DNA from 4 places in the Aeromonas sp. HMWF016 genome. Region 4 is predicted to be linked to each of the others. Evidence: riboswitches for the same ligand, from Rfam matches in the RefSeq annotation. Region 4 holds a riboswitch; each other region holds the start of a gene.

Region 1 (5,974 bases), on a different contig from region 4:
ACTGCTGCGCTGCTATCTCGAGCTGTTTCGGGTGGTGCCTGTGCTGGTGTGGCTCTATCTCTTTTTCTTCGGGTTGCCGATCTTTTTCGGCCTCGATATTCCGGCCTTCTGGTGCGCCGTGCTGGTACTCGCCCTCTGGGGCGCCAGCGAGGTGGGGGAGGTGGTGCGCGGTGGCCTCAAGTCCCTCGCCCGTGGTCAGCAGGAGGCCGGGTTGGCGCTCGGGCTCTCGACCTGGCAGCTCTATCGCCATGTGTTGCTGCCGCAGGCGTTGCAGCGGCTGACGCCGCCGACCATCAACATCTACACCCGCATCATCAAGACCAGTTCGCTGGCGGTGCTGATCGGGGTGGTGGAGGTGATCAAGGTGGGCCAGCAGATCATCGAGCGCACCTATGGTTCGCTGCTTATTTACGGTCTGCTGTTCCTGTTCTTTTTCCTGGTCTGCTATCCGCTCTCGCTCGCCTCGCGCCGGCTGGAGCAACAATGGGGTAATGCGGTATGACACCTCTGCTTGAGCTCAATGCTGTCAGCAAACAATTCGGCCAAAACCGGGTACTGGATGAGGTCAGCCTCACGGTGAACGCAGGAGAAGTGATCGTCATCCTGGGGCCGAGCGGCTGCGGCAAGAGCACCCTGCTGCGCACTCTCAACGGGCTCGAGCCCATTCAGGGGGGCGAGATCCGCTTTGATGGCGTGCTGCTGGATGGTGCCACCGACTGGCAACGGGTACGCCAGCGGATCGGCATGGTGTTCCAGAGCTATCACCTCTTCCCCAACCTGACGGTGCTGGAAAATGTGCTGCTCGGCCCTCTGCAAGTACAGAAGCGGGAGCGGCAGGAGGCCCTGCTGCAGGCGGAACAGCTGCTGACCCGCATCGGCCTGTGGGAGCGGCGCCACGACTATCCGCGCCAACTCTCCGGCGGCCAGCAGCAGCGGATCGCCATCGTGCGGGCGCTGTGCATGAACCCGCAGGTGATGCTGTTTGACGAGGTGACCGCGGCCCTCGACCCCGAGATGGTGCAGGAGGTGCTGGAGGTGATCCGCGATCTCGCCGGCAGCGGCATGACCCTGCTCATTGTCACCCATGAGCTGGCCTTCGCCCGGGCGGTGGCGGATCGCATCGTCTTCATGGATGGCGGCCACATTCTGGAGCAGGCCGCCCCCCACCAATTTTTCGACAATCCCAGGAGCCAGCGTGCCCGCCAGTTCCTCGCCAAGTTTTCTTATACAAATGTCATCAAACGAAAGGAGTCAGCATGAAAAAAATCACCTCGGTTCTGTTCAGTGCCTTATTGGGACTGGGTATCGCCAGCGGCGCTGCCCATGCGGCGGACGGTTCTCTCGACAAGATCAAGGCGCGGGACAAGCTCATCGTCGGCGTTTTCACCGACAAACCGCCGTTTGGCTACGTGGACGAGAAGGGCAACTACGTCGGTTTTGATACCGACCTCGGCCGCCGCTTCGCCAAGGATCTGTTGGGGGATGAGAACAAGATCGAGTTCGTGGCGGTGGAGCCAGCCAGTCGAATCCCCTTCCTGCAGAGCGACAAGGTGGATCTGATCCTCGCCAATATGACGGTGACCCCGGAGCGGCGCGAGGTGGTGGATTTCACCAACCCGAACCTGCGAGTGGCGGTACAGGTGCTGGTGCCGGAAGGGAGCCCGGCCAAGAAACTGGATGATCTGGCCAGCAAGACCCTGATCGTTACCACCGGCACCACGGCCGACATCTGGCTGACTCGCAACCATCCGGAGTGGAAGGTGCTCAAGTTCGAGAAGAATACCGAATCTTTGCAGGCGTTGGCGCAGGGCCGTGGCGACGCCTATGCCCAGGACAACCTGGTACTGTTCAGCTGGGCCAAGGAGAACCCGGGCTATCGGGTACTGCCCGAAAAACTGGGCTCGGAAGATCCGATCGCCCCGGCGGTGAAGAAGGGCAATATCGAGCTGCGTGACTGGGTCAACGACCGTCTCGCCAAGCTGGGGGAAGAGAAGTACCTGCTGAAACTCTATGACCAGTATGTGCGTGACAAGCTGAGCCCTGATACCGATCCGAATGATGTCATCGTCGAAGGAGGAAAATGGCAGGGTTAATGGACCAACCCTGTTTCGAAGAGTGTGTTGAGTGTGTGAAGTAAGTGAAGTAAGTGAAGTAAGTGAAGAGTGAGGTCTTGGTTCCGTTGGTATGCAAACCGTAAGGTTTGATTTTTCCGGGCGTCCCCTGCTAGAGAGGACGCCCTTTTTTATGTGCCCAAGCGTGGATTAGTGCACTTCATCCCACGCCATCTGCCAGTGGGAGCCGATGCCCGGCTCGTACTGGGTAGCGGTGGTGGTCCACTGCTGGCAGTAGCCGCTGTAGGGGAAGGGCTTGCACTGATAGACCTTGCCATTTTTCGGCTGCTGCACCTTGGTGCCGGCGGCATAGGATTTGAGCGAGTTCGGGAAGACGAAGTCGTATTCGCCGCTGCTCTGCTCCTTGAACATCAGATCCATGGTCTGCTGGATGGTCTCGCCACCCGCTTTCGGGGTGGCCTTGATCACCAGCTGGTGGTGACCTGCCTTGAGCCCTTCCAGCGCCATGGTGAAGGTGTGGCTGCTCTCCTTGATGTCGGCACTGCTTTCACCCTTGGCAACGCCGCCATGGTCATAAAGGGTGTTGGTGACGGCCAGATCGCCCTGCGCGGTGACGGTGAAATCGAGGGTTGCCTTGCCGTTGTCCAGCACATAGTCGCTGGCCAGACCGCTGACGCTGATGCTGTCCACCACCGGCGGTTGCAGCTGTTGCAGGTCAATCTCGACCCGTTCCAGCTTGCTGTCTCGCTTCAGATAGACGGGGTTCATACCGTAGACCGGATTGAACTGGCCATCGGCTCCTTGCTGGCCGGCGTGGATCAGGCTCTGCTCGGCGTTGATCTTGCTGGCGAGTGCGTGGGCCCAGCTGTTCTTCTGGCCCTGCTCGGCTGTGGTTATGGTCAGCACGGTCTGCAACTCGGGGCGCTCGCCGTTGGCATCGAATACCCGGGTCATCGCCTTGTCACCCACCGCGAGGTCGATGGAGGGGTAGATGGTGCCTGCCTGGCTCCACTCCAGCGGCGGCTGGCTGCCATCTTTGAACTTGGCATCGATGATGTTGTAGAAGCTGTTGCTGGTGTCGCCTACTTCCCACACGCCGAGGATCACTTGATAACCGGTGCGCTCCGGCAGGATACAGTTGTGGGTTACCTGCTTGGGCGGCTGCACCATGTTGCCGTCGATGACGCAGAAGGGGGTCAGGTCGAACGAGGCGCGGGTGAGCGGCTGGTTGGGGTTCCAGTCCTGCTTGGTGAGGTAGTAGCGCCAGTTGCGGGTGACGTGGTTGGCGGTGAAGGTCCAGCTGATGGCGAAGGGGCCTGCCTGCACGTCACGCTTGGTCCAGCGATCGCTGGTCTGGATGTTCAGCTCGCTCCAGCGCGGGCTGCCCGCCGAAGCGATTTGACCATCCTGCGGGCCGGTTTGCGGGAAGCCTGAGGGGCCCTCCACGCTCTGGGGCTCCCACTGCACGCCGCCACACTGGCTGTTGCCGCCGGTTTTGCACAGGTAGTTGCGGCTCTCGGGCTGGCTGATGTAGCCATGAGCCAGGGCGCTGCCGCTGGTCAGCAGTGCCAGCACCGCTGCGATGTGATTGAGTTGGATTTTTGCTGCCATACATTCCTCTGTTCGATAGATGTGGGCAGTCAGTTGGCCGGGGAGTTCCCCGATGCACACTTGCGTGTGGCAACCCCGCTATCCTGGACAAAACGTCTGTAGACCGGAGGCTTTGCGTCCCGACCTTTCGGTCAGTTTGCCAAATGACTAGATGGTTACTGATGGGCCAAATGTTTGGCCATCAGCATTGTGTACCGCATTGATTAATTATTTGAAGTTAAATGTTTAAATGCACCGTTCAACGGCACATGAATCATTCTAACTGACTGTTTTTAAATTGTTATCTTATTTATGAATGGCGTCGAATGCCGTTGAATATGCCGATAAGGTGCATGCTTCTTGCGTGTTGTCGGCGTAAAAAAACCTGCCAGCTGAGCTGGCAGGTTGGGTGACAAGGCGACACGGGTTGACGCCATCAATGACGGGCGCGCTGCTCGCCGGAGGGGGGAGATACGGGGGCCATCATCGGCGCAGTGGAGGACTCCTTGCCCAGTTTGAACACCGCAAGCCGCTCATCCAGGCTGCGGGAGAGACCGGCCAGCAGCTCGCTCTCCTGCGCCAGTTGCGATGCCGACTGTGACATTTCCAGCGCCGAGTCGTTGATGCCGCTGACGTTGCGGTTCATATCCTCCGCCACCATGCTCTGCTGCTCGGCGGCGGTGGCGATCTGGGTCGCCATGTCGCTCACATGCTGGATGTGGTTGACGATCAGGGTGAGATCCTGGCCCGCCTGTTGGGATTGATCGACGCTGCTCTCCGCCAGCTTGCGGCTGGCATCCATGGCATTGGCAGCGCTAACTGCACGTTGTTGCAACTGGGCAATGGTGCTCTGGATCTCCTCGGTGGACTGGCGAGTGCGGCTGGCCAGTTGGCGCACCTCGTCGGCTACCACGGCAAAACCACGGCCCTGCTCGCCGGCGCGGGCTGCCTCGATGGCGGCGTTGAGGGCCAGCAGGTTGGTCTGATCCGAGATGGCACTGATGACAGCCGTCACCTCGCCGATCTGCATGACCCCCTCTTTCAGCTGATTGACCTGTTGGGTCGCCTGCTCCACTTCGCTGGCGAGCGCCTTGATACCGTTCACGCTGGCGTGCACATCCCGGTTGCCGAGGCCGGCCTCGCCGGTTGCTTCCTGGGTGTCGCGCGCTGTGTTCTCGGCATGGCCCGCTACGTCAGAGATGGTGGTACTCATCTCGTTCATCGCGGTGGCGAGCTGGGCCAGCTGATCCCGCTGGTTGGTGACCGCCTGATTGGTCTGCTCGGCGGAGGCGGCGATGCGCAGAGCGGCATCGGCCACGTTGCGGGCCCCCTGGCTTGCCTCCAGCAGCGCGTGGCGGATGGCATCGAGACTCTGGTTGGTGCAGCGTGCCACCATGCCCAGCTCATCCTTGCCCTGCACCGGAATGGTAACCACCAGATCGCCCCTGGCGACCCGCTGCATGGCGTGATTGATCTGGTTGAGCGGGGAGACGATGGAGCGGGTGATGCGCCAGCCCAGCAGTCCCATCAGCACAATGACGATGGCGGTGGCACTGCCCATCTTCATGTATTGGGCCCATATGGTCTGGTGGATGTCCTGCAGCAGCATGCCGGTGCCGAGGATCCAGCCCCAGGGTTGATAGCCAGAGACCATGGAGAGCTTGTCAGCGGTTTCCCCGGACGGGCCGGTCCAGATATATTGCAGGGTTCCCTGCTTGCCACCACGGGCGATGTCGACCATCTGGAACCAGAACTGCCCTGCGGTGGCGCCCGAACCTTCTCCCATGGTCTGGCCGACCAGCTCGGGCCGGATGGGATGCACCAGCATCTTGCGGCTCTCATCGATGACGAACAAATAGTTGTTGCCATCAAAGCGCATGTTGGTCAGCAGCTTGCGCGCTTCCTGCTGTGCCTGCTCTGCCGGCAGGGTGCTGGCCAGAAACTGGATCTGGCTCATGGCCTGTCCCAGCACGGCATTGAGTCGCGCTTCCCGTTCACTCATCAGATTGCGCTGGAGTGCGTTGGCGGAGATGAGCAGCAGTGACACGAAACCGACAAATGCAAGTGTGAGCAGCAAGATCAATTTGCGGCTCACGGTGATATCACCGAGCTTGAACATGACTAAACCCTCGTTATCCCGTTGATGTTATGGTGGCTCGATACAGCGGTAGCCTCTATCTCTCTTGCTCAATTGCTCATTTAACAATTCATTTACTTTCAGTGGCTTGGCGAGCCTCTTTAAATGAGCGTTTTAACATCAGTATAGTCAGCAGAGGTTACTGCCCGCTTTCGGGTAACATGCTGAAAAGGGT
Region 2 (5,974 bases), on a different contig from region 4:
TCTGCCTGCCGTGGTTGCCATGTTGATGGTCAACCTGACCTTTGGCGTCATGAATCGCTCGGCCCCTTCGCTGAACATCTTCTCGCTTGGTTTCCCCATGACGCTACTGCTGGGGCTGCTTACCATGGCTATCTCAATCAGCGGTGTCCCTTCCCGTTACCTTGAGCTGGTGACTCACGTGCTGGAACAACTGCGAGCCCTGACCCCCTCATGAGCCAGAACAGCGCCCAGGATAAAACCGAAGAGGCCTCTTCCCAGAAACTGCGCAAGGCACGGGAAGAGGGTCAGATCGCGCGCTCCAAGGAGCTCAGTTCGGCGGGACTATTGCTGCTCGGCGGCTTTGCCATGCAGTGGATGGTGCCCAGCTTTGGCCGCTTCTTCGCCGAGCTGATGAAACGGCCACAACGGTTCGACTGGCAAGGAGCCAGGGATCCGCAAATGATGGTGCACTGGACGGCGGAAGCCTTGCTCAACATGTTGTGGGTGCTGTTGCCGCTGTTTGCTTTTCTGGCTCTGATGCTGGTTCTGCTCAGCTCGTTGCCGGGGGGCATGGTACTGACCTGGAAGAAGCTCTTCCCCAGTGCCGAGAAGCTGAATCCGCTCAAGGGCCTCAAGCGGATGTTCTCGAGCCACAGCCTGATGGAACTGCTGAAGTCGGTACTTAAAATTCTGCTGATTGGCTCTACGCTGGCGCTGCTGCTCCAGCATCAGTGGCCCACGTTGCTGATGATGAACCGTATGCCACCCCAGGCCGCCATGGAGCAGGCGCTGCGGATCCTCTCCCAGGCATTTATCTTGCTTGGTGGTGTGCAGATGTTGATCGCTGTGCTGGATGTGCCCTATCAGCGCTGGTCGCTGAACAAGCAGTTGCGGATGACCAAGCAGGAGGTCAAGGATGAGCACAAGAACAGCGAGGGTCGTCCAGAAATCAAGGCGCGGATCCGTCAGGTGCAGGCCATGCTGGCTCGCGCCCGTATCGAGCAGCGTGTACCGCAGGCGGATGTGATCATCGTCAACCCGACCCATTACGCAGTGGCCATCAAATATGACCCCCAGCGTGCCAATGCCCCGTTCGTGATTGCCAAGGGGGTTGATGGCATGGCTGAGCGGATCCGTCAGGTGGCCAAACAGCACGACAAGATGGTGATGAGTCTGCCGGAGCTGACCCGTGCTATCTACTACTCCACCCGGATAGATCAGGAAGTGCCGGCGGGTCTCTATACCGCGGTGGCTTATGTCTTGAATCATGTATTGCAGTTGAGGGCGTATCAGGCCGGCAAGGGGCGAAAGCCAAACCCGCTTGCTCCTTTGCATGTGCCGCCCGAATTACGTCAACCTGAGAGGTAAGTTGTGAACTGGCGTGTATTGACCCAATCCTATACCGCGATCCCGATGATGCTGCTGGCCATTCTGGCCATGATGATATTGCCGCTGCCGGGCTGGCTGCTGGATGCCCTCTTTACCTTCAACATTGTGTTGGCGGTACTGGTGCTGCTGGTCTCCGTATCGGCGCGTCGCCCTCTCGACTTCTCCGTCTTCCCCACGGTGTTGCTGGTGGCAACCCTGATGCGGCTGTCGCTCAACGTGGCCTCGACCCGCGTGGTGCTGCTGCATGGCCATGAGGGTCATGAAGCGGCGGGCAAGGTGATTCAGGCGTTTGGCGAGGTGGTGATCGGCGGCAACTATGTCGTGGGTCTGGTGGTCTTCGTGATCCTGATGATCATCAACTTTGTGGTTATCACCAAGGGTGGCGAGCGGATCTCCGAGGTGTCTGCCCGCTTTACCCTGGATGCGATGCCGGGCAAGCAGATGGCCATCGATGCCGACCTCAATGCCGGCACCATGGATCAGCATCAGGCGCGGGCTCGACGGGACGAGATCGCCCGTGAAGCCGACTTCTACGGGGCGATGGATGGTGCCTCCAAGTTTGTGCGCGGTGATGCGATTGCCGGCATGCTGGTACTCATCATCAACCTGGTTGGCGGCCTTGCCATCGGTATTTTCCAGCACGCCCTGCCGGTTGCCGAAGCCTTCCAGCGCTATGCCCTGCTGACCATTGGTGATGGTTTGGTTGCCCAGATCCCCTCGCTGCTGATGTCTACTGCTGCCGCCATCATTGTGACCCGGGTCAGCGATGAAGGTGAGATGGCGGATCAGGTGGGTGACCAGATCCTGGCTTCTCCCCGCGTCATCTATACCGCCGCCGCCATCATGCTGGTACTGGGGCTGGTGCCGGGCATGCCGATGCTGGCCTTCCTCAGCTTTGCCGCCGTGCTGGCCTGGACTGGCTGGAGCGTGAGCAAACGGGTGGTCAATACTCCAGATCTGGATGCCGCGCAGGAGCTGGCTCGCCAGATTGCCCAGCCGGAACCACAAGGGCTGGAGTGGCAGGATCTGCCGCCGGTCGATACCGTCGCCATCGAACTGGGCTATCGGTTGGTCCCGCTGGCGGAAGCTGACAAAGGTGCCGAGCTGCTGGCTCGGGTGCGCGGCATTCGCAAAACCCTATCGGAACAGTACGGTTTTCTGCTGCCCGAGATCCGGGTTCGCGACAATTTGCAGCTGCAGCCCGATCAGTACCGGATCAAGCTCTCCGGTGTGGCACTGGCGTCCGGCAATGTCGATTGTCAGCGTCTGATGGCCATCAGCAGCGGCGAGACCTATGGCTCGCTGGATGGCGAGCTGACCCAGGATCCTGCATATGGCATGAGCGCAGTCTGGATTTCACCGGAAAACAAGGCCAAGGCATTGAATCTTGGCTATTCGGTGGTGGATTCGGCAACGGTGATTGCGACCCATGCCAGCAAGCTGCTGCGTGAGCAGCTTGATGCCCTCTTTGGCCATGACGAGGTGGGCAAGCTGGGGCAACATCTTGCGGCCCAGTCGCCCCGTCTGGCGGAAGAGCTCAATCTGGCCCTGACCCAGATGCAGCAGTTGCGAGTTTTTCGGCAATTGCTAAAGGAACAGGTCAGCCTGACGGATATACGCACGGTGGCGACGACCCTGCTCGATGCCAGCGAGCTGACCAAGGATCCCGTGCTGCTTGCTTCCGATGTTCGTTGTGCCTTGAAGCGCCAGATTGTGAGACAGGCGATCGGTAGCCGTGATGTGCTTGCCACCTTCACGCTCGATGACCGTCTTGAGCAGACCCTGCTGGCGGCTATGAACCAGTCGCAGCAGCAGGGGAAAATCCAGCTGGACAGTTTTCCGGTTGATCCGCAACTGCTGGCACAGCTGCAGCAAAATATGCCGCTGGTTAAAGAGCAGCTGCAGCAGCAAGGATATGCCCCGGTACTGGTCGTGATGCCACAACTTAGACCCTTGATCGCGCGTTATGCCCGATCTTTTGCAAAAGGTCTCAAAGTGCTCTCATATAATGAAATACCGGAAGAGTTGAGAGTGGAGGTTATTGGTACGCTAGGCTGAAACAGGGCTGCCATGTTAATAGGCAAATGGGAAGAATATATTCCGCCTATCTACTTGAATTGTAATTGTAAGCCGTTATGATGTGACTGTTTTTGACGCATTTGGTCGTCAAAGATAAATAACAAATATAAAAATTCGCATGTGTCACTCAGCAGTCACCACTAATTTGGTGCTGTCTTGTCCAAATACGGGCAGTCGCATGAAAAAGGCAAACTGAACTGAAAAGTCAGGACGCAAAGCCTCCGGTCTAAAAGCAGGAATGCTCATGATAGCGGGGTTGCCAAGGCCATTGTTACCGCCTTGATATAACACTGGTTTGATGCAGGTGCTCGTTAGAAGTGCCTGCGTACCTGTGCGTCTTTTATTTCGGCATTTCAGTTCTGTTGATTGTTTTATCCACAATCACGGGTTCGGGTTCATATGCTTTCGGATGTATCTATCAAAAAAAGCTCAAGACCAGCCAGTCTTGGGAAAGATCCCCATTTATTGTTAATCAGCTCATCTATGGTCGATGGGAACGATATTGAAGGAATATTGGCTGCACAGGGATATGCTGTTTCCCGCTGTGACTCTATTCGCAAGTCGAGATTAATTCTCGGCAGTCGTTCCGTTGATTTAATCCTGCTCGATATGGATCTCATGACCGAAGTAGGTCCTCAATTGGTGCATGATTTTAGCGGCATTGATTGCGTGATTCTGGTTAATGAGCGTCAGGCCTATCTTGCGGCAGAAGCGATGCGAGCCGGTGCCATTGACTACATCATCAAGCCCTTCGGGGGGCAGCAGATGCTGGATGTGGTGAAGGGCGCACTGCGTCTGCGGCAGGCCATTCCAGACCTGATCGCGGTCTCGACCATGAGCCTGCAAGTGTTGCAGCTTGCCCGCCGGGCAGCCAAAACGGCTGCCACCATTCTTATCGGCGGTGAGTCGGGAACGGGCAAGGAGCGTCTGGCGCGTTACATCCACGAGATGTCCAGCCGTGCTCACAAGCCGTTTGTCGCCATCAACTGCGCCGCTATTCCCGAGTCCATGCTCGAATCCATTCTGTTTGGCCACAACAAGGGGGCCTTCACCGGTGCGACGGGTTCGCAGCCCGGCAAGTTCGAGCAGGCGCAGGGCGGAACCCTGATGCTCGACGAAATCTCCGAGTTGCCCCTGTCACTGCAGGCGAAGTTGTTGCGAGTTTTGCAGGAGCGTGAGGTGGAGCGCCTCGGTAGCCATCAGACCATCGCGCTGGATGTGCGGATCATCGCCGCCAGCAACAAGGATCTGCGTAATCTGGTGGCTGCCGGCCAGTTCAGGGAAGATCTCTTCTATCGCCTCGATGTGTTGCCGATGAACTGGCCGGCACTGCGCGAGCGTCCTGATGACATATTGCCGCTGGCTGAATATTTCATCGAACGCTATGCGCCTCAGCAGGGATATCGCCTGAGCGAGAGTGCCCGCAAGCAACTGCTGGCTTATCAGTGGCCGGGCAACGTCAGGGAGCTGGATAACGTCATTCAACGTTCATTAATCATGGCTCGCGGATTGCATATTCAAGCGGTCGATTTGATGCTGCCCAGCTATGTCGCGGAACCCGAACATGAATTGGCGGAAGTCCTTTCCGCCCCGGAAGGGTTGAGCGAGACGCGTCGGCACGCAGAATTTCAATTTGTACTAGAGACCTTGCGCCGCTTCCGTGGCCATCGTACCCGCACGGCAGAAGCGCTCGGGATGACCACCCGGGCTCTGAGATACAAGCTGGCGGCGATGCGTGAGCAGGGCATTGATATCGAGCAGCAGCTTCAAAACTAAGGGATAACGGCGTGAAGATTGAAATGATGTCATCACAGGCAACGCTTTTGCAGCAGATGCAGGAGATGCAACGAGTTGCCACTCAGGCTCCTTCCATCGAATCCAACGATCTCTCAAATGTGTCATTCAGCGACGCCATGCGCGACGTTGTCGGCAGAGTCAACGAACAGCAGAACATGGCTTCAGCCATGATGACGGCTGTTGATGCCGGCCAGAGCGATGATCTGGTCGGGGCTATGGTGGCCAGTCAGAAAGCGGGTCTCAGCTTTTCAGCCCTGATGCAGGTGCGCAACAAGCTGATGACCGGTTTTGACGACATTATGCGCATGCCGCTCTGAGGTAAGTGATGACTGAACTGGTAACGTCCCCGCAAGGGGCTTCGGATTCCTTCAGAACACGCGTGCAGGAGGGCCTTCGCAACTGGCGCAGCCTCTCCCGTGACAATAAATCGATCCTGACCATTGCCCTGCTGGCTGCCATCGTTGCCGGCACAATCGTCGTCATTCTGTGGACGTCCAGCAAAAACTACGTCCCCCTGTACGGCAAGCAGGAGCTCTACGATACCGCCAACATCATGGAGATGCTGGAGAAGGAGCAGGTGCCGTTCCGGCTGGAGAAGAGCTCTGGCCAGATCCTGGTGCCGGAGAATCAGCTGGCCCATGTTCGTATGGCCTTGGCGGCCAGAGGGGTGAGAGCGGCCATGCCGGCGGGTCTGGAGGGGCTGGACAATGTCACCGGCCTCGGCACCAGT
Region 3 (5,974 bases), on a different contig from region 4:
GCGAATCTGGCAGTGGCTGCTGCGCGCGCTGCAGCAGGAGGGCCAGCTCGCGGCCGGCCAGCGGCCCTAGCAGCTTGAGCAACCCCATCACCTTACCCATGTTGGCCTGCGGCTGGCGATAGAGCAGGCTGCAGATGCCGATGGGCTCGCCATCGGCGTTCTTGAGCACAATGCCGGCATAGGCCTGCGGCTGCCACTCCTGCGCGAGGGGCACATGGGGGAAGAGCTGGAGCAGACGGTCGCTGAACCAGGCTTCTCCCTCATGCCAGGTGATGGCATCGGGCGAGCCGGTTAGCGGCAGTTGCAGGGATTCGGGTTCAAGACAGGAGGGATAAGCGGCCTGCGCCCTGAATTGGGCAGCGTTTGGTTCCCATGCTGTGATCAGGACGACATCAGCCATCACAACCGCGGCGATTTCACTCACAAAGGTATCGAAATATCCCTGACCACTCGAATGAGCCAGACTGGAGATGATTTGATAGACGGAATCGAGTGCTCGCCTCATGGCAAGGGGCTTTCTCTCCTTGAAGATGTAGAACACGACTCTACTTAAGAGGCGCGGGCAGTGCAAACATGCATTCAGCAAGATATTAAAAAGGCATGAGAAAAGGGACCAAAAGGTCCCTTTTTATGGCAAAAATCACGCCTTGATCCCACTATGCCGCAAAAGCGTATCTGCTTGAAGCTCACCGCTACGGCGGGGATGAAAGGTTATGCAGCAATCCCGCTATGGCGCAGCAGCGCATCGACCTTTGGCTCCCGACCGCGGAAGGCACGGAACAGCTCCATCGGCTCCTTCGAGCCCCCTTTCTCCAGAATGTTCTGCAGGAAGGATTGGCCGGTCGCCGGGTTGAAGATCCCCTCCTCCTCGAAACGGGAGAAGGCATCGGCAGAGAGCACTTCCGCCCATTTGTAGCTGTAGTAGCCCGCCGCATAACCGCCCGCGAAGATATGGGAGAAGCTGTGCTGGAAGCGGTTGAACGCCGGCGGCGTCATCACCGCCACCTGGCTGCGCACCTCATCCAGCAGCGCCGGGATCTGATCCTGTTTGGCCGGGTCAAACTCCTGATGCAGACGGAAGTCGAACAGAGCGAACTCCAGCTGACGCAGCATCTGCATGGCGGCCTGGAAGTTGCGGGCGGTCAGCATCTTCTCCAGCAGATCGGCAGGCAACGGCTCGCCGGTCTCGTAGTGGCCGGAGATAAAGGCCAGCGCCTCGGACTCCCAGCACCAGTTCTCGAGGAACTGGCTCGGCAACTCGACCGCATCCCAGGCCACGCCGTTGATGCCGGCCACGCCAGCCACGTCGATGCGGGTCAGCATGTGGTGAATGCCGTGACCGAATTCGTGGAACAGAGTAACCACTTCGTCATGGGTAAAGAGCGCAGGCTTGCCATCCACCGGGCCGTTGAAGTTGCAGGTCAGGTAGGCGACCGGCTTTTGCAGCGACCCATCCTGACGGTAGCGACGACCCAGGCAGACATCCATCCAGGCTCCGCCCCGCTTGTGCTCGCGGGCGTAGAGATCGAGATAGAAGCTACCACGCAGTTCGTCCTCGCTATCGAAGATGTCGTAGAAGCGCACATCCGGATGCCAGGTGTCGATGCCGAGGCGCTCGCGCACTTTCATGCCGAACACCCGCTTGACCACTTCGAACAACCCCTTCACCACCTTGTTGGCGGGGAAGTAGGGGCGCAGCTGCTCGTCGGAGATGGAGAATTTGTGCTGCTTGAGCTTCTCGGCGTAGTAGGCGAGATCCCAGGCTGCCAGCTCGCTCTGGCCGTGTTGTTCGGCGGCAAAGGCGCGGATCTCTTCCAGCTCTGCTTTGCCTTGCGGCAGGGATTTGGCCGCCAGATCGGTGAGGAAATCCACCACCTGGCTGGTCTTGTCAGCCATCTTGGTCGCCAGCGACAGCTCGGCATAGTTGGCAAAGCCCAACAACCGGGCCAGCTCGCTGCGCAGGGTGAGCAGCTCGGTCATGATGGCGGAGTTGTCCCACTTGCCAGCATTGGGCCCCTGATCGGAAGCGCGGGTGGTGAAGGCTTCATACATCTCGGCCCGCAGCTCGCGGTTGTCGGCATACATCATCACCGGCAGGTAGGAGGGAATATCCAGCGTGAACAGCCACCCCTCCTTGCCTTTGAACTCGGCCATCTGGCGAGCCGCCGCCAGCACGCTCTCCGGCAGACCGGCCAGCTCAGCCTCATCGGCCACCAGCTTGTGCCAGCCCTGGGTCGCATCCAGCACGTTGTTGCTGAAGCGGGAAGCCAGCTCGGAGAGGCGGGCCTGAATTTCGCCGTAGCGCTGCTGCGCCTCGGCAGGCAGACCAATACCGGAGAGGCGGAAGTCGCGCAGGGTGTTCTGGATCTCCTTGCGCTGGGCGCCGCCAAGCCGCGGGAAATCATCGCTCTCGGAGAGCGCCAGATAGGCTTGATAGAGCCCCTCGTGTTGACCGACATAGGTCTGGAATTCGGAGAGCAGCGGCAGACAGGCATCGTGGGCCGCGCGCAGTGGTTCGCTGTTGAGCACGGAGTTGAGGTGGCTGACCGGTGACCAGATCCGCGCCAGACGGTCGTTGACCTCTTCCAGCGGGGCGATCAGGCTGTCCCAGGTGTGGGGCTCGGAGTGCGCCAGCACATCCTTGATCTTCTGTTTGCAATCGGCGATGGCCTGCGTCACGGCGGGCTGTACATGATCAGGCTGGATCTGGCTGAAAGGGGGCAGCGAATCCATTGACAGCAAAGGGTTATTCATCCCGGTTACCTCTTGTTTGGTCTTGAACAGACCGCTTTAGCAGCTCTTCATGGTTCTCTAACATGTGGCCAAGTCACGCAATAATCAAGCTTCAATCCGCCTGTCGGCACGGTTTTCCCCTCTTTGTGAGCTCAAACACCTCTCTGCCAGACACTGGACGGCAACAGCATGAATAATCGGTACTTTTTTGCTCTTTTTACGGCTTTTTCAACTCTCGAACAACAAGGGAGCAGACCAAATCCAATCAACAAAGGAGTACATCACAACAGACTATCACCGGCCCTTTCCATGCTTGGAAAATAATTAATCAATAAGTTAATAACTAAAACAAATCATGCACATACGTTGATTAATTTGTTTTTAAGTGCATATCATAAGCAGCCTGTTACTCAGGTCACTTGATTCTCCGTGCCGCACGGAGAACGGGTGAAAAAGGCAAAGTGAACCGAAAGGGCACGACGCAAAGCCACCGGTCTAAGGGAGATTTCCTATGACAGCGGGGCTGCCCCCGGGAGCGTTCGGCCATAGCTGGACGCTCCGTTTGTACTGTATGGAGATATCAAGATGAACAAATTGAAGTTATCCCTGCTGGGCTGTCTGCTCGGCATGGGCGCCCCCATGGCGCAGGCCGCCTCGGCCGGTCAGGCCATGGTCAATCCCCAATCCGGAGTCGTCGTGGGTTACTGGCACAACTGGTGCGGTGGCTCTGGCTATCAGGGCGGTACCGCTCCCTGCGTCAAGCTCGACCAAGTCAATCCGCAATACAACGTGGTCGATGTCTCCTTCATGAAGGTGTATGGCAGCGATCCCATCCCCACCTTCAAGCTCGACCCGGCTACCGGCATGAGCGAGAGCCAGTTTATCGAGCAAATTGCCCTGCTGAACAGCCAGGGCCGCTCCGTGTTGCTGGCGCTGGGCGGTGCCGATGCCCATATCGAGCTGCGTACCGGTCAGGAGCAGGCCTTCGCCGACGAGATCATCCGTCTGGTGGAGACCTATGGCTTCGACGGTCTGGACATCGATCTGGAGCAGTCCGCCATCACTGCCGCCAACAACCAGACCGTGATCCCGGCTGCCCTGCGGCTGGTCAAGGACCACTACCGCGCGCAGGGGAAAAACTTCCTCATCACCATGGCGCCCGAATTCCCCTACCTGACCGCCAGCGGTCTCTATACCCCCTATCTGCGGGCGCTGGAAGGCTACTACGACTGGATCAACCCCCAGTTCTACAACCAGGGGGGCGACGGCATCTGGATCGACGGGGTAGGCTGGATCGCCCAGAACAACGATGCCCTGAAAGAGGAGTTCATCTACTACATGGCGGACTCTCTCATCAACGGCAGTCGCGGCTACTACAAGATCCCCCACGACAAGCTGGTATTCGGTATCCCGACCAATATCGATGCCGCCGCCACCGGTTACGTCAAGAATCCACAGGATCTCTTCGACGCCTTCAACCGCCTCAAGAGTCAGGGTCAGCCCCTGCGCGGCGTGATGACCTGGTCCATTAACTGGGACATGGGTCGCAGCGCGGCCGGTCAGGCCTACAACGAAGCCTTCATCAAGAGCTACGGCCCCTTCATCCACGAGCAGAACATCACCCCGCCGGACGAGAACGGCAAGCCGGTGTTCAGTGGCCTGAGCGATGCCCGCGTCAAGCACGGCACCCGCTTTGACCCGCTGGCCGGCGTCAGCGCCAGTGACAAGGAAGATGGCGATCTGACCAGCCAGATCCAGGTGGAAGGGAGCGTTGATACCCAGCGTATCGGCCTCTATCCCCTCACCTACAAGGTGAGCGACAGCGACAACCAGACTACCGAGCAGGTTCGCACCGTCGAGGTCTACAGCATGAAGCCGGTCTTTACCGGTATTGCGGACACTACTATCGAGCTCGGTACGCCGTTCAACGCCATGGCCGGCGTCAGCGCCCATGATGAGGAAGATGGCGATCTGACCGCCAACATTCAGGTCAGCGGCAACGTCGACAGCAGCAAGGTCGGCCGCTACACCCTCACCTATCAGGTGAGCGATAGCGCAGGCCAGCGCGTCACCCAGCAGCGCAACGTGACCGTCAGGGAGCAGGGCGCCATCTGTCAGAACAGCTGGGATGCCAAAAAGACCTACGTCGGCGGCGACATCGTCAGCCACAACGGCAAGAGCTGGCGCGCCGAATGGTGGACCCAGAACGATGAGCCGGGTACGACCGGTGAGTGGGGCGTCTGGCGTCTGCAGGGAGAGAGCGACTGCGATGGTGGCGAGAAGCCGCCGGTGATCGGCAGCAGCGACTTCACCGTCAGCGCCATGGGTTCCGACTACACCATAGTCAACGGTCAGGTCACCATCCGCTTCAACATCACCACCGCCAACCCGGTGCAGATCTCTGCCACGCTGGAGCAGAACGGCCGCAGCTATGGCAACACTACCAGTCTGGTGAACGGTACCAGCGCACTGGTATTGCAAGGCAGCAATGTGACCGATGGTAGCTATGAAGTGGTGATCAACGGTCTGGCAGATGGCCAGCAGCCTGTGGTACAGCGCTTCCCGGTCACCCTGGCTGAAGAGAGCGACAACGGCGGCAACGATGGTGACTACCCGGCCTACGCCCCCAACACCAGCTATCAGGCCGGTGATCGGGTCAGCAATGCCGGTGGCAACTACGAGTGCAAACCCTGGCCCTACAGCGGCTGGTGTGGCGGCTCGACCAGCCACTATGCACCGGGTACCGGCACTGCCTGGAGCGATGCCTGGACCAAGCTGTAATCAGCCGGTCATAACCAAGAGGGAACCGCAGGCTCCCTCCGCCACTATGCATCAACCGCGACCGGCACTGCCTGGAGCGATGCCTGGACCAAGTTGTAATCAGCCAGCCATAACAAAGAGGGGGAGCCATCGGCTCCCCCTCTCGTTTATCTCTTCAACCCGGATTAACGGGCATCTTCTTTCAGCCACTGCGCCACGCGCTTGGCGAAGTAGGTGAGGATGCCGTCAGCACCGGCCCGCTTGAAGCAGAGCAGGGACTCCATGATGCACTCCTTCTCTTTCAGCCAGCCATTCTGGATCGCTGCCATGTGCATGGCGTACTCGCCACTCACCTGATAGGCGAAGGTCGGCACGCCGAACTTATCCTTCACCTGACGGATCACATCCAGATAGGGCATGCCCGGCTTGACCATCACGCTGTCGGCCCCTTCCTGAATATCCAGCGCCACTTCGTGCAGGG
Region 4 (5,974 bases):
TTGAATATCAGGGGCGCGCTGCCAGCAGACAAAGGGGCTGCCGCCAGCGTCGCCATAATGAGGCCGGCTATCGGGGTCATGTATGTAGTCATTTATTTTCTCGTGTTGATGGCTACCGGGAAGGAGGGGCATGTCGCCATGCCCCTGTCATCAATCGGGAGGTATTACTTGCAGCTGGCGGCGCCGACATCCTGCCAGACCGCAGCCTTGCCGGGCTCATCACCACGGGTCCAGTACTGGGCCTTCCACTGGCGACCGTTGTGGTTGGTCAGGTCACCGCTGTTGTAGGCGACATTGGCATCCCACCCCAGTTGCACCTTGCTCAACAGCGTCCACTGATCGGCAGTGCGGCTCGGTTCGTTGCCCTGAGTCCAGTACTTGGCCTGCCACACCAGCTGGTTGTGGCTCACCTTGTCACCGCCGTTGTAGACCTTGCTCGCCTGCCAGGCAGGCCAGTTGGCGGCATCCGGATCGGTGGCCGAGCAACCGCCACCGCCGCTGACCGGCTTGACCGTCAGACGGGTGGCGGCACTGGCATCCAGCGCACCGTCGGAGACGGTGAGGCTCAGGTCATAGGCGGTATCGCTGGTGACGTTCGGGCCGGTGACGACCAGGGTGGCACTGTTCTGACCGCTGGCGGTGAGGCCGGCCGGTACAGTCCACTGATAGGTGAGCGGATCACCGTTCGGGTCAGATGCGGTCGCCTTGAGGGTCACCTGCTTGCCGGACTCCACGGAAGCGGTAGCCGGCAGGCTCACCAGTGGCGGCAGGTTGGGCTGCGGCGCCTTGTTGGTGACCACTACCTGATCGCGGGCGGTGAGGTTGTGGTCGTCGGTCACTGCCAGCTCGAACACCAGATTGATGTCGGCGGACACGGCGTCCAGCACCACACGGGCCTTGGCCTGAGTGGCATCCAGCAGAGCAGCCTGTGGGCCAGAGACCTGCTTCCAGCTATAGGTGAGAGCGCCATTTTCCGGGTCGTGAGACGCGGAGCCGTTCAGCGTCACCTCGGTCGGGCCGGTGACACTCAGATCGCTGCCCGCGTTGGCCACCGGCGGCTTGTTGGCTGGCGGAGTGGTTCCCTCGCCGTGACCCAATCCCTCGTGCATGGCATTGAGGATGTCGCCGTTGTCGGCATCGATCTCCCAGGAGAAGAGGCCACCCAGCTTGTTGGCCAGCACATACTGCCCCTTGGCCTTGACCGAGCGGTCGTTGTCATAGGTGATGAGATCGCCGGTCGAAGCCTTGAACAGATAGGGAGCCTCGGCCACATCGTCGTAGCTCTTCTCCCAGCCGCTGCCCATGCGGTTGTTGACGATGTCACGGTAATCGACCACGCCATCCTCCCAGGTGCCTTTCACCTTGCCGGTCGCCTTGCCGGTGAAGGGGTTGTTGCCCTGATAGCCGCTCACGCCAGTCCAGCCACGGCCATACATGGCGGCACCGACCACCAGCTTGCCGGGGTCAACCCCTTGCGCCAGCATCAGGTTGACCGCTTTGTCGGTGGTGTACTTGGTGTTGGGATCCCAGCTCGCCGCGTAGAGGTTGGTCTGGTGACCCAGCTCGGTATTGCTCCAGGCGCCGTTGTAGTCATAGGTCATCATGAAGATGTGGCTCATGTACTGCTGGACCGCGCGGTAATCGACATCTTCAATCTTGTCGTAACCGGCGCCGACAGCGGAGGTGAGCTCATACTTGCGACCAGTCTGCGATTCCAGCTCGTCGAGCATGGCGCGCAGCTCCTTCATCAGGGTCACATAGGTTGCGCCATCGCTCGGGCTGCCCAGTTTCGGGTTGGCGCCCTGTCCGCCCGGATACTCCCAGTCGATGTCCACGCCATCGAAGAATTTCCAGGTCTGCAGGAACTCTTTGACCGAGGCGACGAAGGTATCGCGCTTGCTCTTGTCGCCGAGGAAGTAGAAGGGATCGGAGAGGGTCCAGCCGCCGACAGAGGGGAGGATCTTGAGGTCGGGGTAGGCCTGCTTGAGCGCCATCAGGGCGCCGAAGTTGCCCTTGTAGGGCTCGTCATAGGCGGTCAGGCCGCTTTGCGGCATCTGGACGGCAGCCCAGGGATCGTGGATCGCCACCTTGAAGTCGGCCCGGCCGGCACAGGCTCTCTGCAGTGCCTGGAAGCTGTTGCCGTTCTCGATCTCCTTGAGGCTGTCATTGATGCCATCCCCGCCGCAGATGGGGGTAAAGCCGTAGAGGATGTGAGTCAGGTTCTGGGCCGGGATCTTGTCCACGGTGAACTTGCGCCCGTAGACGCCCCACTCCACGTAGTAGGTGCCGACCACCTTGCCGGACTTGTTGGCGTAGGGCTTGTTGTTCTCCTGCAGCGCAGCCTTGAGCGGCGCCAGGTGGCTGCCGTCGGTATCGGCGACCACTATCTCCTTCTTGTCGGAGAGAGTGCAGCCATCGGCATTGCATAGGGCCACCTGCATCTGGTAGCGGCCCCCCTTGTTCACCTTGAATTTGGCGGTGCCTGCCGCGGCGGCGGGGCCTGACCACACCTCCTTGCCATCGAGCAGCACCTTGGCGGTCTGGCCAACGTCACCGCTCCAGAGGTTCCAGCTCACCTCCACATCGGCGGCATCTTTCACTTTGACCAGATTGTTGTAGGAGGTTGCCGCCTGATCGACTTCGACAATGGCGAACTTGGTGGGGCCCCAGCCGATAGTGGGTTTACCGGGCGCAGCCGCATAGGCGGCAGAGGTACAGAAAAGACCGACCGCAAGGGCCAGCATGGTTGGTTTTGGACTTGGCATTTGTTGTATTTCCCTATTTCGTTATTGTTTGCAACGAAAAGGGCGACGCGCCTGACAGGTAACGCAGACAGCAGTGCTCCTCCTTGGCAAAAGGAGCGCAACAACCTGTGGTGGCCCCGCTATCTTAGGTACTGCTGACCCTTAGACCGGAAGCTTTGCGTCCCGGCCTTTCGACCGGTTTGCCCTTAACACACTTCATTCGCGACAAGAAAAATCGCACACCGACTATAGGGGGGCGATTTGCGAAGTGCTACCTAGTAAAAATGACAGGTGATGGGACTCGTTTCAGGGGAACTGGCTCGATATGGTGAGGATTATTCTGACATCAGCCTCTATCCTTCCCCTTTCGCGCCACTCCCCTCCCTCGAGCATTTGATTAATTTTGTGAGCTGGCTCACTGCACCGGCAACAACAAGCTGTTCATCAAGGCGCGCAGCTTGAGCGGTTTGACCGGCTTGCTGATGTAGCCGTATCCCCGCTCGCGGATCTGCGCCTGCAACTCGCTCTTGCGATCGGCGCTGATGATGATGCCCCCCAGCTCGTCACCACACGCCTGCTGCAGCGCGGCAATGGCCTCCAGCCCGGTCTTGCCGTCGTCGAGGTGATAGTCCGAGAGCACCAATCGCGGCACAAACCCTTCTGCCACCAGCGCCTCGGCATCGACCAGATCAACGGCGCAGCGCACCTCGCAGCCCCAACGTCCGAGCAGGGTGCTCATGGCGATCAGAATATCCCGTTCGTTGTCGATGCAGAGCACTCTGACCCCCTCCAGCTGGCTGTCACGCACCACTGGCGCCGCCAGCTGATGGGCCGTGACCGGCCGGGTGGCCAGATTGAGTGTCACCGCAAAGACCGATCCCTTGCCCGGCCAGCTCTGCAATGTGAGCTGGTGACCCAACACCAGCGAGATGCCGCGGGCAATGGCGAGCCCCAGACCCAGACCTTGCTCCTTGGCGGTGCGGGAGTGATCGAGGCGGGAGAACTCATCGAAGATCGCCTCCTGCTTGTCTTGCGGAATGCCGGGGCCGTTGTCCCACACTTCGATGCGGATCTTGCTCCCCAGCCTGCGACAGCCGAGCAACACCCGACCGCCCGGGTTGTAGCGAAACGCGTTGGTGAGGAAGTTCTGCAGCACCCGCCGCAGCAGCCGCACATCGCTGTGCACCGCCAGCTTGCTCTCCACCACCGAGAAGTGGATCCCCCCCGCCTGTGCCAGTACCCCGAACTCCGCCTTCAGGTTGTCGAACAGATCGTGCAGAGCGAAGTCGAGTTTCTTGGCCTTGAACTTGCCCGCCTCAAGGCGCGAGATATCGAGCAGATCGCTGATGAGATCCTCGGTCGCCCCCAGCGCATCGTCGATATGGCGGGCGATCCGGGCTGGCTCCTCTTCGGCAGGCAGCATCTCCAGCAGGGAGGAGGTAAAGAGCTTGGCCGCATTGAGGGGTTGGGTCAGATCGTGGCTGACCGCAGCCAGAAAACGGCTCTTGGATTGATTGGCCCGCTCCACCTGCTGGTTGACCAGCAGCAGCTGGCGGTTGAGCTCGGAGAGCTCGCGGGTACGCTCGGCGACCCGCGCCTCCAGATGTTCGTTCGCTTCGCGCAGCACCCGCTCGGCATCACGGAATGGCGTGATATCGGTAAAGGTCATGACAAAACCGCCTGCCGGCATGGGATTGCCCTGCATCTCGATCACCCGCCCATCGGGACGTTCCCGCGCCGAGATATGGGCACTGCCCCGTTTCATAAAAGCGACCCGGCGCGCCACATGCTCCTCGATATCGCCGGGGCCGCACAGCCCCTGCTGTGCGTTGTAGCGGATGATCTCCTCGATGGGGCGCCCCGCCTGGATAAGCCCGGGCGGATAGTGGAACAGCTCGATGTAGCGCCGGTTCCACGCCACCAGCTTGAGCTCCCGATCCACCACCGAAATCCCCTGCCCGATATGCTCGATCGCCCCTTGCAGCAGCCCGCGGTTGAAGCGAAACACGTCGGATGCCTCGTCCACTATGGTGGCGATCTCCTCGAGCTGCATGTTGCGCCCTTGCAGGGCAGAGGCAAGCACCAGCCGTGCCGACGAGGTGCCAAACACCCCTGCCAGCAGCCGCTCGGTGTGAGCAATCAGCTCGGCCGACGCCTGCATCTGCGGCGCCAGCGTGCCACCATGCTCACCGGCAAAGCGGCCAAAAGCACGCTTGACCCGGCTCGACCCGACGAAACGGGCCGCCAGCATCTCCAGCTCCTTCACCGAGACCCGCGCTTGATAGAGCGCCGTGGTATCGCGGCTCGGCTTGCCGACGAAGTTGGCCGCCTGCAACCGCTCGCTCACCGCCGGGCGGGAGAGCAGCGAGCCCGCCACATAGCCAAGCAGGTTGAAGAGCAGGCTCAGGAAGATGCACCAGGCCCCGAGGCTGAGATCGCGAAAAGCGGGCCAGTCGGGTGGCGCCAGCAACGCCTCCAGCGGCGAGCCGGCCAGCAAACCACTCTCCGCCAGCAGGGTGACAAACCAGAGACTTACGCCGAGGATCAGGCCAAGATAAACCCCCTTGCGGTTGCCGTGCCGCCAATAGAGACCGAGCAGCAGGGCCGGCGCAAACTGGGCCACCGCGCCAAATGAGAGATAGCCGATGCGCGACAAGCTGGTGAGATCGCCAAGCCAGAGGTAGAGCAACCAGGCCGCCAGCAGGATCAGCAGGATGGCGCCGCGGCGCACCTGCAGCAGCAACCGCACCAGCCGCTCGTCGCGCCCCTGGCGCCAGAAACGGCGCAGCAGCACCGGCAGCACCAGATCGTTGCTCACCATGATGGCCAGCGCGATGGTGCAGACGATCACCATGCCGGTGGCCGCCGAGGTACCGCCAAGGAAGGCGAGCATGGCGACCCCGTCAAAGCCAAGGGCCATCGGCAGGCTGATCACATAGGTGTCGGAGGCCATGTCCGCCCCCACCCACTGCTTGCCCGCCAGTGCCAGCGGCCAGATGAAGAGCCCCATCACGAACAGGTAGAGCGGGAAGATCCAGCGCGCCCAGTGCAGATCCTGCCCCTGATTGTTCTCCACCACTGTCACATGGAACTGACGTGGCAGACAGATAACCGCGCACATCGCCAGTACCGTATAGATGGCCAGCTCCAGCAGACTGCCGGGCGTCACCGCCATCACCGCATCGAAAAAGTGCCCCGCCACCTCGCTGCGTGCCGGGCTCGGCTTGCTC

Evidence for each region. A riboswitch is a leader RNA that binds a small molecule or an ion and turns the genes downstream of it on or off. The one in region 4 is predicted to bind cyclic di-GMP.
Region 1: it holds a riboswitch for cyclic di-GMP, as region 4 does, so the genes downstream of both, gbpA (N-acetylglucosamine-binding protein GbpA) here and AACS24_RS20030 (glycosyl hydrolase family 18 protein) in region 4, are expected to answer to the same signal.
Region 2: it holds a riboswitch for cyclic di-GMP, as region 4 does, so the genes downstream of both, lafK (lateral flagellar response regulator transcription factor LafK) here and AACS24_RS20030 (glycosyl hydrolase family 18 protein) in region 4, are expected to answer to the same signal.
Region 3: it holds a riboswitch for cyclic di-GMP, as region 4 does, so the genes downstream of both, AACS24_RS08045 (immunoglobulin-like domain-containing protein) here and AACS24_RS20030 (glycosyl hydrolase family 18 protein) in region 4, are expected to answer to the same signal.

The regions. Positions count from the first base shown of each region.
Region 1 covers NZ_CAWNWX010000035.1:39,405-45,378, forward strand. The annotation lists gene AACS24_RS05075 (amino acid ABC transporter permease) at 1-502, shown strand, start outside; gene AACS24_RS05080 (amino acid ABC transporter ATP-binding protein) at 499-1,260, shown strand; gene AACS24_RS05085 (transporter substrate-binding domain-containing protein) at 1,257-2,093, shown strand; gene gbpA (N-acetylglucosamine-binding protein GbpA) at 2,262-3,683, opposite strand; cyclic di-GMP riboswitch class I at 3,749-3,834, opposite strand; gene AACS24_RS05095 (methyl-accepting chemotaxis protein) at 4,099-5,781, opposite strand.
Region 2 covers NZ_CAWNWX010000082.1:128,789-134,762, reverse strand. The annotation lists gene lfiR (lateral flagellar biosynthetic protein LfiR) at 1-214, shown strand, start outside; gene flhB (flagellar biosynthesis protein FlhB) at 211-1,347, shown strand; gene lfhA (lateral flagellar biosynthesis protein LfhA) at 1,351-3,426, shown strand; cyclic di-GMP riboswitch class I at 3,624-3,711, shown strand; gene lafK (lateral flagellar response regulator transcription factor LafK) at 3,961-5,223, shown strand; gene lfiE (lateral flagellar hook-basal body complex protein LfiE) at 5,235-5,561, shown strand; gene fliFL (lateral flagellar M-ring protein FliFL) at 5,579-5,974, shown strand, end outside.
Region 3 covers NZ_CAWNWX010000054.1:9,342-15,315, reverse strand. The annotation lists partial or broken gene AACS24_RS08055 (PAS domain S-box protein) at 1-505, opposite strand, end outside; gene prlC (oligopeptidase A) at 712-2,754, opposite strand; cyclic di-GMP riboswitch class I at 3,179-3,264, shown strand; gene AACS24_RS08045 (immunoglobulin-like domain-containing protein) at 3,319-5,514, shown strand; gene hemB (porphobilinogen synthase) at 5,679-5,974, opposite strand, start outside.
Region 4 covers NZ_CAWNWX010000114.1:90,796-96,769, forward strand. The annotation lists gene AACS24_RS20025 (M66 family metalloprotease) at 1-92, opposite strand, end outside; gene AACS24_RS20030 (glycosyl hydrolase family 18 protein) at 165-2,765, opposite strand; cyclic di-GMP riboswitch class I at 2,872-2,959, opposite strand; gene AACS24_RS20035 (hybrid sensor histidine kinase/response regulator) at 3,160-5,974, opposite strand, start outside.